2 regions of the Arthrobacter sp. 1088 genome follow, and region 1 is predicted to be linked to the other one. Evidence: riboswitches for the same ligand, from Rfam matches in the RefSeq annotation. Region 1 holds a riboswitch; the other holds the start of a gene.

Region 1 (7,183 bases):
AGCAGCATCACCATGCGTTACTTGACCGAGGCAGCAGTGGACCGGTTCAGGGCAGCCGGTATCCAGCCCGGATTCGACCACGATCTTTGGCCGCTCCTGCACCGGGACGCCTTGTGGGCCTATTACTCCACCCTGGCAAGGTCGCAGCCTGCCGCCATCCGCGATGCGGCGCAGTTCCTCGCGGACCTTGAGGACGCGTTGCAACCCCACGCGCACACCACCGCCAACTGGGAAAGCGACGTCGCCGCCTTGGTGGACAAGCACGTGCTTGCCTCCCGCCGACTGAATGTCCGCGGACTCGCTGCGCCCTTGGCTGGCCGGACGTTCGCGTCCCGCCGGGAACTGGATCTGGCGATAACGGCCTACCTGGACGACGACGCACGACGCTCCGCACTGGGCGAAGCGGATCCCGTGAAAATGGCAATCGGCGCACTGCATACCGGCAGGGCGATCCTGAAGTCCGTCGTGGCAGACGGTGGTATCACGGACGAATCGTGGGTCGCTGAACTGAGGGGATGGTTCGAATCGTTCGTTGAAGGCCTTGCCAGCGGGGCCCCGGCACTGCGTTCGGAGCAGTTGGCTGCTTTGGCGCGTGCCGGCGTCGTTGGTTTCGTTGGACCCGACCCGAAGTTCAGTGTGGACAGAAGCGCCAAGGTTTTCCGGGCAGTCTCTCCATGGGTCCACGACGGGCCAGCGGAGGCACCCACGTTGATTGAAGCGATGTCGCCGGCCAACAGGGTGGGCATCAATATTTCTCCACTCCTGGAACAACTCATGGCTGACGGCCTTGTGCGAACCAAAATCATGATGAGTGCCGAGGGCACGCCGGTGCAGACAACCGGACTGGATGTGGAACCGCACCCGTACCGGCCTGTGGCGTCCAACGGCTCTGTGACCCGGGGGATGTATGTTTTGGGTCTGCAATTGTCGGCGACCCAGTGGGGAACGGCCATTGCTGCCGAGGCGCGTCCAGCGACCGGGAAGGCTTATGCCAGTGGCCAGCGAACCCTGCGGGATGCCGACGAAATCGCCCGTAGCATTCTGGCCAGCTAGCTGCCTTTGTTTGCGGTGTGTCCAATGCTTCGCTAGTGTGTGAGCTGCATCACCGGCAAAGTGGTGCGCGCTTTTGATCTGCGGCGGGAGAGTCCTGCCGGTACATCCCGTCAGGCGCCGTAGGAGCAAACCCTCCCCAGGAATCTCTCAGGCCCATGTACCGCCGCGGCGAGGCAACTCTGGAAAGCAGTCCGGGCATCCGGGCTCACCGAAGGTGCAAGCAGGCCATCCCTGCGGAAACTCTCAGGTCCACCTACAGAGTGGGGAGGAACCCGAATCATCGTGGCACCCAGTGCCGCCTGAACAATGGAGTTCCTCTTGACGATTCAGCGCCCACCCTCCTCCGTCCCGCATCCAGCAGGCTCACCACACCTCGAACCACACCTCGAACGGCAGCTCAGCAACCGGCACATCCAGCTGATCGCGATAGGCGGTGCAATTGGCACGGGCCTGTTCATGGGCTCGGGAAAGACCATTTCTGCCGCTGGTCCATCTGTCATTTTCGTGTACATGATCATCGGCTTCATGCTCTTCTTCGTCATGCGCGCCATGGGCGAGTTGCTCTTGAGCAACCTGAACTACAAATCCTTCAGCGACTTTGCAGCGGACCTGCTGGGTCCCTGGGCAGGGTTCTTCACCGGCTGGACCTACTGGTTCTGCTGGGTCGTTACCGGCATCGCCGACGTCATCGCGATCGCCGGGTACTCCAAGGAGCTCTGGCCGTCCCTTCCACTCTGGGTGCCCGGATTGATCACCATCGGAATCCTGCTGCTTCTGAACCTGGCTACGGTGAAAGCATTCGGCGAGACCGAATTCTGGTTCGCCCTCATCAAGATCGTCGCCATCGCGGCACTGATCATCGTCGGTTTGTTCATGATTTTCAGCGGCTTCCAGTCCGACGCCGGACCGGCCAGCTTCACCAACCTGTGGAGCCACGGTGGCTTCTTCCCCAACGAATTCATGGGCTTCGTCGCCGGTTTCCAGATCGCCGTCTTCGCTTTCGTCGGCATTGAACTGGTAGGCACCACGGCCGCCGAGGCCAAGGACCCGGAGAAGAACCTGCCCAAGGCCATCAACTCGATTCCGGTCCGCGTGCTGCTCTTCTATGTGGGTGCCCTCATCATCCTGATGTCCGTCACCCCGTGGACCCAGTTCGCGGCCGGCCACAGCCCATTCATTGCAATGTTCTCCCTGGCCGGCCTGGGCGCGGCGGCTACGATCGTCAACCTGGTGGTTCTCAGCTCTGCGATGTCCTCAGCCAACTCGGGTATCTACTCAACGTCCCGCATGGTTTACGGATTGGCCCAGGAAGGCGACGCACCCGCCGTTTTCGGAGCATTGTCCGGACGCAAAGTACCCCGCAACGCCCTGTTCCTTTCCTGCGTCCTGCTGCTGTCCGGCGTCGTCCTCATGTATGCCGGGCAGGACATCGGCAAGGCGTTCGACATGGTGACAACCGTGTCTGCTGTCTGCTTCGTGTTCGTATGGTCCATCATCCTGGCCAGCTACCTTGCATTCCGCAAGCGGCGGCCACACCTGCATGATGCTTCGGCGTTCAAAATGCCAGGCGGCGTGGTGATGGTGTGGGTGGTTTTTGCGTTCTTTGCCTTCGTGCTTTGGACCCTGACCACGCAGCCGGACACTTTTGCTGCGCTCCTGGCCACGCCGCTGTGGTTCCTGATTCTGGGGGTGGCCTGGGTCATCCTGCGTCGCCGGCCAGCGCACCTGATTCGCTTCAAGGAGTTCCAGGCGCAGCTTGAGAAGGACGCCAAGCACACGGAGGAACCCGAGCTCGCCAAGAAGTAGGCGAAAATCCAAAAAGGTAGCCTCTCACGAGTCATCCTCGTGAGGGGCTACCTTTTTGGCGGGTCATGCGAAGGGGCCGCCTAGCCCCTCAGACACTTCTGGTACACCAACCAGGCCCATGCGTAGTGGAACCAGCCCACGGCGTCGTACCACTTGGACGGTTTGGTGGGCGGAGTGCATTGCGGAGGATTCGTGCCGCTCCCCGCAACCGTCACCAGGGCCTTCACGACGGTTCCGGACTCGACGGCGGTCAGCACCAATGTGCCACTGCCTGCAGCTGCCGCCGCGGGAACCTTGAGGTTCATTGTGGCAGTGCCTGCCGTTACCGGCACGGAGTCGAGCGTTATCGCCGCGCCCTTGCTGTCCACGAAGACGGCCCTAAGGGCGGTGTTGGCCGGGCTGCCGATCGAGGTGAGATTCAGCTTGGAGATAGCGAGTGCCATGGGCTCACCCGCTTTGACCTCTGCGGCGGTGGTGTTTACCACGGCAACTGACCGGCGCGCGAAGTCCGGAGACACGGGGTTGTGCTCACGGAGGTACTTGATCCAGGCATCGCGGTCCACCAACCCGGTGTCCTTCGTGTTGCTGCCTTCCTTGAAGATGCGGAAGTTGTCGCCGCCGGTAGCCAGGAAGCTGAACGTACCGATCCTGTACTGCCTGGCGGGGTCGATGACTGCACCGCCTACCCAGATGCCGGTGATGCGGTCGCCTTCCGGGCGGGCGGCGTCGTAGGTGTAGTTGACGTTCCTGGAAAGTCCAAGCTGCTGGTACGGGCGGCTGGGAACTGTTCCATCAACGTTGGTCTGCCACTGCTGCTCAAGAAGGGTCTTGAACTGGGCGCCAGTGAGGGAGGTAGTCCACAGGTTGTTCACGAACGGCAGGACCGCGTTGGCCTCAGCGTAGGTGATGGTGCCGTCCGGTGCGTAGTAGAGCTCGTTACGCAGGCCGCCAGGGTTCACGACGCCGATCTCCGCCGCACCCAGTTCAGGCGCCTGGAGCGTGTCCACCAAGGAGTCCGCTACCAGGTTTCCGAGGGTGGATTCGTTCGCGCGGTCGTCCCGCTTGGGGGTGCCGCCAGCCGGATCCGGAGTGAAGGCGGTGGTGATATCAGCTGTCACTGCGCCCACCGGCTGATTCCCGATCACGGCAGCATCGGCAAGAGCCTTGTCCACGATCGCCTTGACTGCGGCCACGCGAGGATAGGCGGCAACGAGGCTTTCCGAAGTGTCCGTGGTCCGATCCACCACGGCAGCTTTATAGCTTGTGACCGAATGCGTGGTGGTATCGATGGTGAGAGTAACGCTTCCCACGTTTTCGCCGTAGTTGCCGGTCTGCACAATGGGACGGGTTTTGCCGGTGGGTTGGCCGTTGGCGTCCAGCAAGGGTGCGTCCCAGGCGTATTCCTTGTGGGTGTGCCCGGTGAAGATGGCGGCTACGTCGGGGGTGGTCTCGTTGACGAGCTTGGCGAACGGTCCACCGGCTGCGACTTCCTGCTCCAGGGTGGCACCCTCCGGTGTGCCCGATGCAGCGCCGTCGTGGTTTTCCACGATGATCAGATCGGCCAGGTCTTGTGCCTTGATCTTTGCGGCCACCCGGTTGATGGCTTCCACCGGATCACCGAACTCAAGATCCGTGATGCCGGCGGGAGTCACCAGCGACGGCACTTCCTGCGTCACGGTGCCGATGACAGCCACCCGCATGCCGTTCATCTCCAGGACTTTGTACTCCGGCAGGACCGGAGTCTTGGTGCCCGCTTGGTAAACGTTCGCGCCCAAGTAGGCAAACTTGGCGTTGGTACCATCGGCGATGACGCGGTCGCGCAGATCCTGCCACCCGCCGTCGAACTCGTGGTTGCCTACTGCCGAAGCCCGGAGTTCCAAGGCATTGAGGACATCGATGGTCGGCTGGTCCTTGGCAACCGAGGACGCGAAGAGCGAAGCGCCGATGTTGTCTCCAGCAGAAATGAAGGCGGTTGCGCCGGGGGCGGCCTCGGCGCGGAGCTTCTCCACAGTGCCGGCGAAGAGGACAGTGTTGGAGTCGATCCGGCCGTGGAAGTCATTGATGCCAAGGAACTGCAGGTCAACAGTGGCCGGCACATCCGGTCCCAGGTTCATACCCACCACCACGGGGTCGTGATCGCTGGCGCGGAACTCGTCCCCGGCATAGTAGTTGGTCACATTGTTGTTATACCTGCTGTACTCCAGCGCCACGGACTCCACGGAGTTGATGTTCCAAATGTCGGTTCCCGTGACTATCCCGGCCGCTGCCGGGGAAGCAAGGATGTGGTCCAGCGAGCCCACCATGCCCCCGAAGAGGTAAGAGTGCTTGCCGGTACCAGCTTCAAGGTCCGCGTAACCTGCGCCAGTGAGGACATTGATGGGGTCTTCCTTGGCATAGGCGTTGAAGTCGCCAATCAGGAAGACCTTGTCTGTGCCCTTGGTGGCTTGGAGGTCCCTGGAGAAGGCGAGGAGTGATTCAGCCTGCTTTGTGCGGGCAATGTTCGAGGCGCCCTGGCCCTTGTCCGTGTCATCCGGCGTTGCAGCGGAACCCTTGGACTTGAAGTGGTTCACGATCGCGATGAACTTCTTGTCCTCGTCCGCGCCGACTGGCTTGAAGACCTGCGCCAGCGGTTTGCGGGCGCTTGCAAAGGCCACGGTGTCGTTGTGGATGATTGACTCCCCGACCGGCTCGGCTACGGCCTTCTTGTAAATGAACGCGGTGCGGATCATATCCTCATCGCTGGGAGGGGGGGCGTTTGCGGGTGTCCGCACGTAGTCCCATACGCCCGGCGTCTTCACATTGAGGGCGGCCACCAGCTTGGACACAGCGTCATCACGGTTCTTGCCGAACTGGGCGGAGTTCTCGATTTCCTCAAGGGATACGACGTCCGCACCTGCCTTGGTAATCGCAGCGACGATCTTGCCCTGCTGGCGTTGGAGGTTCTCAGCATTGGCAGCACCCCGGGCGTTGCAACCTTCCTTGACCGTGATCGGATTCCCGTCCCGGTCGGTGTAGAAAATGCAGCCGCTGAGCTGGTCGCCGGTAGTGGTGAAGTAGTTCAGCACATTGAAGGAGGCAAGCTTTAGGTTTCCGCCAACGTCAGCGGGGCCGTCGGGACGGGTTGTCGTGAAGCTTGCAGGCTGCACAGTCTCCGCATTCGTGGGAGTCAGCGCCGTGAGGGGCTGGAACTTCCAGGAGTTATTGCCGTAGCCCAGGATCACGTCTGTCCGGAATTGCACCGGAGAGCCCACGCGAACGGGATCGGACGTGGTCAGGTATGGCAGTTGCTGGGCCTTCGTGGTGGCGTCCTTGAGGAAGTTGGTGGACGCGCCGTCGTCGAGCTTGATGGCACGGAGGGCGTTCCCGGCCACCACGTCGGCATATTCTGCTGAACCATAGGTAGCGACCGCCGTCGGCTGCACTAACGGCGATGTCCCGGCCGCGAGGCCGATTTCGCCATACTGGTTCAGCGAATAGTTGTCCGTCACGGTGTACGGGCCTTGTGGGGCGACGAGCATGCCTTCAAGGGCTTCGCGCGCGGCCTCGTTGGCGGGCATCTCGAAGGCAGTGGGCTTTACCTCCGGCGCAGCTTCGCTCAGTTTCTGCAGGCCGGCAGCCTCAACCGTGAGCTGTGTCTGGTTGGCGAACTCGCTGACGACACCCGTGAGTTCCACGTAGTCGCCGGGCTGTACCGTACCCGCCGTCGTGGGGGAGTAGATGAACAAAGCGTCCGACGCCGTCCTGGCCGCCCCTGCGGCCTCCCCGCCGCTTCCGGGGGTTTGGACGTAGTAGCCGTTGAAACCTCCCGAAGCGTAAACGGCAGTTACCTTGCCACGGGTAGTTACCGTGCTGCCGACGAGCGGACTCGTGGCGCCGGTGCCTTGGATTTCGGGGATGGTCCTGGATCCTGGGTCCGGCTCGGGTTCCGCGGGCGGCGTCCCGCCGCCGGACGCCGTGGGCGTGATGGTGGCGCTCAAGCTGAAGTCGGCGGCATTGGAGTTGGTATCCACACCGTTGCTCCGATTGAGGCTTTTGACGTCAGTGTTGCCCGTGGGGGCGGTTGCTGCCGACGTTTCGAAAGTGTTTGATGTGCCGTAGCCGAGGAGATCCGCTATGGCGGCATTGTCCGTCACTGAGCCAGCGGCCAGGGGAGAAACCGCGTTGGCCTGCTTCGCCAGGACCAGGGTGCCGGCGGTTCCAGCGGGATTCAAGGTTCCGGTTGCCTGCACATCCGGGGCGGGCAGGGCCGGCGCCGTGGAGGTGCTGCTGTTCGTGGCTCCTTGGATCAGGTAATAGCCCTTGGCGGGGATGCTGCCCGTGAGCG
Region 2 (7,183 bases), on a different contig from region 1:
GTCTTCGCCGGTGTAACCGGTGCGGGCAAGCAACAAGTCCTGCCCGTTGATCTCAACCTCAACAGCCGCGTAGTACTTCAGCTCGGTCACGAGGGCGTGCTGCTCTGCCGGAACCAAGGTCAGCAGAATGGCTTCCGCGTTCGGACCCTGGACTGCGATCAGCGACGTCTCAGCCGAGGCGTCCTCAACCACGACGTCGAAGCCGGCCGCCCGCTCCAGCAATGCTGCCGCAACTACCTTGGCGTTGCCTGCGTTGGGGACCACGAGGTACTGATCCACGCCTTCTTCGGGAGAAGGGCGGCGGTAGGTGATGAGGTCGTCGATGATGCCGCCGTCGGCGTTGCAGATCAGCGAGTACTTGGCCTTGCCCACGGCGATCGCGGACAACTTGCCCACGAGCGCGAAGTCCAGGAAGGCCGCCGCGTCCGGACCACTGACCCAGACTTCGCCCATGTGCGAGAGGTCGAAGAGGCCAGCTGCGTTACGGACTGCGTGGTGTTCGGCGAGTTCGGACTCGTACTTGAGCGGCATCTGCCAGCCGCCGAAGTCCGTGAACGAGGCCCCGGCTTTTTTGTGCTGCTCGTAGAGAGCGGTGTAGTTCTCAGTCATTGAGCCAGTCCTTTAGTTCTCGAAGTCTGCGGTGTTGTCCTCGAACGCTTCGAGGGGCGGGCAGGAGCACACCAGGTTGCGGTCGCCAGCAGCGCCGTCAATGCGTCCGACCGGCGGGAAGTACTTGTCCTGCTTAAGGTGGTGGACGGGGAACGCGGCCTGCTCCCGCGTGTAGTCGCGGTCCCATGCAGAACTCACGACGGCGGCAGCCGTGTGCGGCGCGTTCCGCAGCGGCGAGTTCTCAACAGTGAAATCGCCGGTGGCAACCTGCTCGATTTCGGCACGGATGGTGATCATGGCTTCAATGAAGCGGTCGATCTCGGCCAGGTCCTCGGACTCGGTCGGCTCCACCATCAAAGTGCCCGCAACCGGGAACGCCAGCGTGGGTGCGTGGAAACCGAAGTCGATGAGGCGCTTGGCCACGTCCTCAGCCGTGACGCCGGTGCGGGCAGTCAGTTCGCGGAGATCCAGGATGCACTCGTGGGCAACAAGACCGCCTTCGCCGGTGTAAAGAACCGGGAAGTGCTCATCCAAGCGGGAGGCAATGTAGTTCGCAGCGAGCAGCGCGGACTTGGTGGCTTCGGTGAGCCCTTGGCCACCCATGAGCTTCACGTAAGCCCAGGAAATCGGGAGCACACCGGCGGAGCCGTAGCGGGATGCAGAGATGGCCACGCCACCTTCAGATGAAACATTGTTCGCATCCCCGGGCATGAACGGTGCCAGGTGTGCCTTTGCCGCAACCGGACCAACACCGGGTCCACCGCCGCCGTGCGGGATGCAGAAAGTCTTGTGCAGGTTCAGGTGGGATACATCGCCGCCGAACTTGCCCGGCTGGGCGAGCCCAACGAGTGCGTTGAGGTTTGCGCCGTCAACGTACACCTGGCCTCCGGCAGCATGGATCGAGTCGCAGACCTCCCGGACGTCAGCGTCGTAAACACCGTGCGTGGACGGGTACGTGATCATGATGCAGGACAGGACGTCCTTGTTGGCCTCGATCTTGGCGGCCAGGTCTTCGTGGTCGATGGTGCCATCAGGGGCGGTGGCCACCACTACTACCTTCATGCCAGCGAGCACAGCCGAGGCCGCGTTGGTGCCGTGCGCCGAGGCAGGAATAAGGCACACGTTGCGCTGCTCGTCGCCACGGGAAAGGTGGTAGCCGCGGATCGCAAGGAGGCCCGCGAGCTCACCCTGGGAACCGGCGTTCGGCTGGATGGAGACCTGATCGTAGCCGGTGATCTCAGTGAGGTCCGCTTCCAGCCCTTCAATGAGCTCGCGCCAGCCAGCGGTCTGGTGATCCGGAGCGAACGGGTGGATGGAGGCGAACTCCGGCCAGGAGATTGCTTCCATCTCGGCGGTAGCGTTCAGCTTCATGGTGCAGGAACCCAACGGGATCATGGTGCGGTCCAAGGCGAGGTCGCGGTCCGAAAGCTTGCGGATGTAGCGCAGCAGCTGGGTCTCGGAACGGTGCGTGTTGAACACCGGGTGCTGCAGGAAATCACTGGTTCGGACCACGTCTGAGGGCAGCTCAAACCCGGAAGCGTCCTTCACCGGACCGGCACCAAAGGCGACGGCTACCGCAGAGAGGACCTCCGGCGTCGTGGTTTCATCGAGGGAAACGCCAACCGTGTCAGCATCGATGCGACGCAGGTTGATACCGCGGGCTTCGGCGGCCGCGATGACTTTGTCAGCCTTGCCGGGTACGCGGACAGTGAGGGTGTCGAAGAAGGATTCAGACACGAGTTCACGGCCGGCGGTCTTGAGGGCAGTGGCCAGCGTGCGGGCGTGGCCGTGCACGGTTTCGGCGATCGCCTTCAGGCCTTCCGGACCGTGGTAGACCGCGTACATCGAAGCCACGATCGCGAGTAGTGCCTGCGCGGTGCAGATGTTGGACGTCGCCTTTTCGCGGCGGATGTGCTGCTCGCGGGTCTGAAGGGCCAGACGGTAAGCCGGGACTCCGGCGTTGTCCTTGGAGACGCCGACGATGCGGCCCGGGAGCGTGCGCTCCATGCCTTCGCGGACTGCCATGTACGCAGCGTGGGGGCCGCCGAAGAACAGCGGAACACCAAAGCGCTGCGCAGTTCCGACGGCGATATCGGCGCCCTGCTCGCCCGGGGGCGTGATGAGGGTGAGCGCCAAAAGGTCGGCAGCGACAGTGACCAGCGCCCCGCGCTCCTTGGCGTCAGCGATGACGCCGGAGTGGTCGAAAACGCGGCCCGAAACACCGGGCTGCTGCAGGACGATGCCGTTGATATCGCCGTCGGGAAGCCCTGCGGAGAGGTCGGCAATCTCCACCTCGAAGCCGAGCGCCTCGGCGCGGCCCTTCACGATGGCGATGGTCTGCGGGAGGAGGTCGGCGTCCAGGACAGTCTTGCCGTCCTTCGCGGTCTTGGACTTGTTGGCACGACGCATCAGCAGCGAAGCCTCGGCCACAGCGGTGGCTTCATCCAGCAGCGAAGCGTTGGCCACGGGAAGTCCGGTGAGGTCCTGGACCATGGTCTGGAAGTTCAGGAGAGCTTCAAGACGGCCCTGCGAAATCTCGGGCTGGTAAGGCGTGTACGCCGTGTACCAGGCCGGAGCTTCCAGGATGTTGCGTCGGATAACCGGCGGCGTAACGGTGTCGTAGTAGCCCTGGCCGATCAGCTGGATGGCGGTCTTGTTCTTGGACGCAAGCTTGCGGAGCTCGGCGAGGACCTGGGTCTCGCTAAGGGCGGCCTGGAGCGTCAGCGGCGTGGCTTGCCGGATGGAATCGGGGACCGCAACATCTACCAGGCCGTCTACGGAGTCGTAGCCGATTGCCTTGAGCATGGTGTCAACGTCGGCCTGACGGCGGGCGCCGATGTGCCGGTCCGCGAAAGCGGTGGGGGTTGATTGAACAGTCAAGAGGAACTCCATGATTCAGGCGCCCTATGTGCGCCACGATGATGTGGGTTCCTCCCCGCTCTGTATTGGACCTGAGAGATTCCGCAGGAATGGTTGCCTGCTTGCACCGTCGGTGAGCCCAGTTACCTGGACTGCTTTCCAGAGTTGCCTCGCCGTGGCGGTACGTGGGCCTGAGAGATTCCTGGGGAGGATTTGCTCCTACGGCGCCTGACTGGATGTACCGGCAGGACTCTCCCGCCACAGATCAAAAGCATTGCGTCACGTCAGTGACACGGTTCACACCATAGCGGGTTATCTGGAAAAAGCGCAAGCAAGGGATACCTACCGGTGCATTGCCTCGTGGATCTGGAGCGCGAACCACAACTGGGCAACAGTGGAGGTTTCACCCATGTCCAGCCCCGTCAATTCGCCGATTTTCCGTATCCGATAGATGATGGTTTGCCGGTGCGCGAACAGGGCAGCGGCGGTTTTTTGCCAGGAACGCTGCGAGTCCAGATAGGTCCTCAGCGTGACGATGAGATCGCCTTCCTGGCTCTGCTCGTAATCGAAAATCGGGCCGAGGAGACGCCGGACCAGGGCAGTTCCTTCCTCGAAACCCGTCAGCCCCAGCCATGATGGTCCCTGCGCGTAGCGGGCCAGGCCAAGCTTGTTCGCCCGGGCCGATCCGAGCGCCCACAGTGACTCCTGCAGCGCGCGCTGAATGCCCGCCACACCCGCCGGAGCGCTGATCCCGATCGCGGCATCCGCCCCGGCACAATGAACCAGGATGTCGTCCGGCACATCAGCAGGGACCACGACGTGGAGCCGGTTGTTCCGCTTCAGGGAAGCCGACGCAACCCCGTGCCGCCACAGTTCGATGTGCACGTTAGCCAGCCTGTCGCCGTCGTCCGCTGCTTTATTGCCGGCGTCCGCGTAGAGCGAGGCGAGCAGGAAATCCTGGGGCGGAACATCAAAACCGGCCAGCCGGCTCTCCATCTCGGCCGCCCCCAATCTCCCATCCATGGCCTGCAGCAGGAACTCACCCGCCAGCCGATGGCGGCCTTCCAGCGACAGGACGATGCGCGAAAGCTGCAGTCCCAGCACGGTTGCGGCGTGCAGAAGTACGACGGCGTCCGGGTGCGGTTCGCTGTTGGGCAGCACCACGAGGAGCGCGTTGGCGTGGGTCGGGATGTCCATGGTCAGCACGTGCCGGCCCCGGATCCGGTGCCACTGGAAGTTCTTTCCCGCCAAGGACACCTGCCCGGAAAGCGGAGCCCATTCATCGGCAAGGAACCGTGGGACTGGCTGTCCCTCCGGGTGCCAGGGATGCAGGCAGCGGCGGTCCACCACGAACAGCTCCGCATCCAGTTCGGTGGCGAGCCGTTGGACCAGGCTCTGCCAATGGTCCTCCGAGGCGCCGGCCGTTCGGAGCAGGTCGTAAACCCTGGCCGTCTGCCGCAAGCGCCGGGACTCTTCGAGCAGGGAGGACTCGGCAACCGAGCGGGCGATCGCGATGAACGGCAGGGGGTAGGGGATGTTGATCAGCGGCAGCGGCAGCCGGTCACAGGCCGCCAGGAACTCCTGGGTCAGCGGAGGCGCGTGCATCTTCTCGCCGATGGCCAAGGCGCTTGCCCCGCTGTCCATAAGGGCCTCGGCGAGCGCCACTTGTCCCGCGGCGTCGGCCGGAATCGAGAGTCCATTGGTCATCATCAGCTCTCCACCTGTGACCCACTCCCAGAGCCTGGGCAGATCGGAGGTGTGGGCCCAGGTGATCCGGTTGTCGCGGCCCGCGTCACCGGCCAGAAGGCTGAGCCCGAGTTGGGGTTCAGCCACGAGTTCGGCGACCGTGATTGCCATCGGATGGGGTCCTGACTCTATGATTCCCGGGGCCCGTTCCGAACCTTTTAGACATTCGTCTAAGCGTCTGGGCCATTTGTAGTCAATGTACCGCTATTCGCCGTGACCCGCGTCACCAAGAATGGAATTACTTACTTCCCGCTCAATGGCGAGCACCCCTCACACCAAGGAACCGGCAATGACAATCCACAAGCCCATCGGCCCTGTCGACGCAACCAAAGTCCCCCGGTATGCCGGACTCGGCACCTTCGCCCGCCTCCCCCAAATTGACCGCGTCCCGGACTATGACATTGCGATTGTCGGCGTACCGTTCGACGGCGGAACCTCCTTCCGGCCCGGCGCCCGTTTCGGTCCTGCCGCGGTTCGCGAGGCCTCGCGTCTCCTGCGCCCGGGCTACCACCCGGAGCTCGACGTCGAACCCGTTTACGAAGCCCAGGTTGTGGACGCCGGCGACATCGCCTGCACGCCCTACGACATCACCCGCGCTGTTCGTGAGATCGAGGAGCAGGCGTTGCCCCTCATCAGCGAAGACAAGCGGCTGATCTCGATCGGCGGCGACCACACGATTGCCCTGCCGATGCTCAGGGCCCTGAACAAGGTCCATGGTCCGGTGGCTTTGCTGCACTTTGACGCACACCTGGATACGTGGGACACGTACTTTGACCAGCCCATTACGCACGGAACCATCTTCCGGCGGGCGTTCGAGGAAGGCCTCCTTGTGGAGGACAAGTCGATGCACGTCGGCATCCGTGGCCCTGTGTATGACCGCAATGACTTCCTCAGGGACCACGAGTTCGGGTTCCAGATCATCCGCTGCTCGGACCTGGATGTCATCGGTGTCCCGGCGGCAATCCAGCAGGTGAAGGACAGGCTCGGCGACACCCCGGTGTACGTCTCCATCGACATCGACGTCCTGGACCCCGCATTCGCTCCCGGTACGGGCACCCCGGAGATGGGCGGACTCCACTCCCGCGAACTCCTGGCCCTGCTCCGCGGCCTGAACGGCATCAACATCGTGGGCGCCGACGTCGTGGAGGTCGCTCCGGCCTACGACCATGCGGACATCACAACCGTCGCTGCGGCCACCCTTGTTTTCGACCTTCTCGGCCTGATGGTGAACCGCAGCAAAGCCACTACAGTCCGTGAACTGGCTTCGACGTCCCGGAGCGCATCATGAATGCGCCCTTGGCCACCCACGAAGTTCCCCGGCTTGAGGACAAAACCATCCAGCCGATCCCGCTGAATGAGCGGCACGGCAAGGCGCGCGATCTCTTCACCATCTGGTTCGGTTCCAACATCATGATCATGACCATCGTGACCGGCGGACTTGCCACCACGGTATTCGGCCTCGGTTTCGTGCCGGCGCTGGTGGGCATCATCATCGGCAACGTCGTGGGCGGCATCTTCATGGCGCTGCACTCGGCCCAAGGCCCCCAGCTGGGCGTGGCGCAGATGATCCAGACCCGCGGCCAGTTCGGCTCCTTCGGCGCCCTCTTGATCGTGGTCATCGTGGTCATCATGTACGTCGGGTTCTTCGCCGCAAACCTCGTCTTTGGCGGAGAAGCAATGGCCGCGGTCAGCCCCGGCATCAGCGTGGATGCCGGCATCATCATCATCGGCGTGGTCAGCGTCATCGCCACGATTTTCGGTTACCGGCTCATCCACGCCTATGCCAGGATCCTCAGCGTTGCAGCGGGCCTGGCTCTGTTGCTCGCCTTCGTGTGGATCCTCGTTGTCCACGGCCTTCCCGCCAGCTTCCTTGCGGAGGGCAATTTCAACTGGGTTGGCTTCATGGGGACCATCTCCGTCTCGGCCCTGTGGCAGCTGGCCTACGCGCCCTACGTCTCCGATTACTCCC

The links. A riboswitch is a leader RNA that binds a small molecule or an ion and turns the genes downstream of it on or off. The one in region 1 is predicted to bind glycine.
Region 2: linked by a shared signal. The riboswitch ahead of gcvP (aminomethyl-transferring glycine dehydrogenase) and the one ahead of cycA (D-serine/D-alanine/glycine transporter) in region 1 are both predicted to bind glycine.

The regions. Positions count from the first base shown of each region.
Region 1 is NZ_JAVDSM010000014.1:30,875-38,057, forward strand. Features, by position in the region: gene J2Y41_RS19470 (FAD/NAD(P)-binding protein) at 1-1,053, shown strand, start outside; glycine riboswitch at 1,128-1,226, shown strand; gene cycA (D-serine/D-alanine/glycine transporter) at 1,360-2,859, shown strand; gene J2Y41_RS19480 (ExeM/NucH family extracellular endonuclease) at 2,940-7,183, opposite strand, start outside.
Region 2 is NZ_JAVDSM010000005.1:240,870-248,052, forward strand. Features, by position in the region: gene gcvT (glycine cleavage system aminomethyltransferase GcvT) at 1-609, opposite strand, end outside; gene gcvP (aminomethyl-transferring glycine dehydrogenase) at 622-3,489, opposite strand; glycine riboswitch at 3,638-3,736, opposite strand; gene J2Y41_RS09850 (PucR family transcriptional regulator) at 3,811-5,325, opposite strand; gene speB (agmatinase) at 5,504-6,502, shown strand; gene J2Y41_RS09860 (cytosine permease) at 6,499-7,183, shown strand, end outside.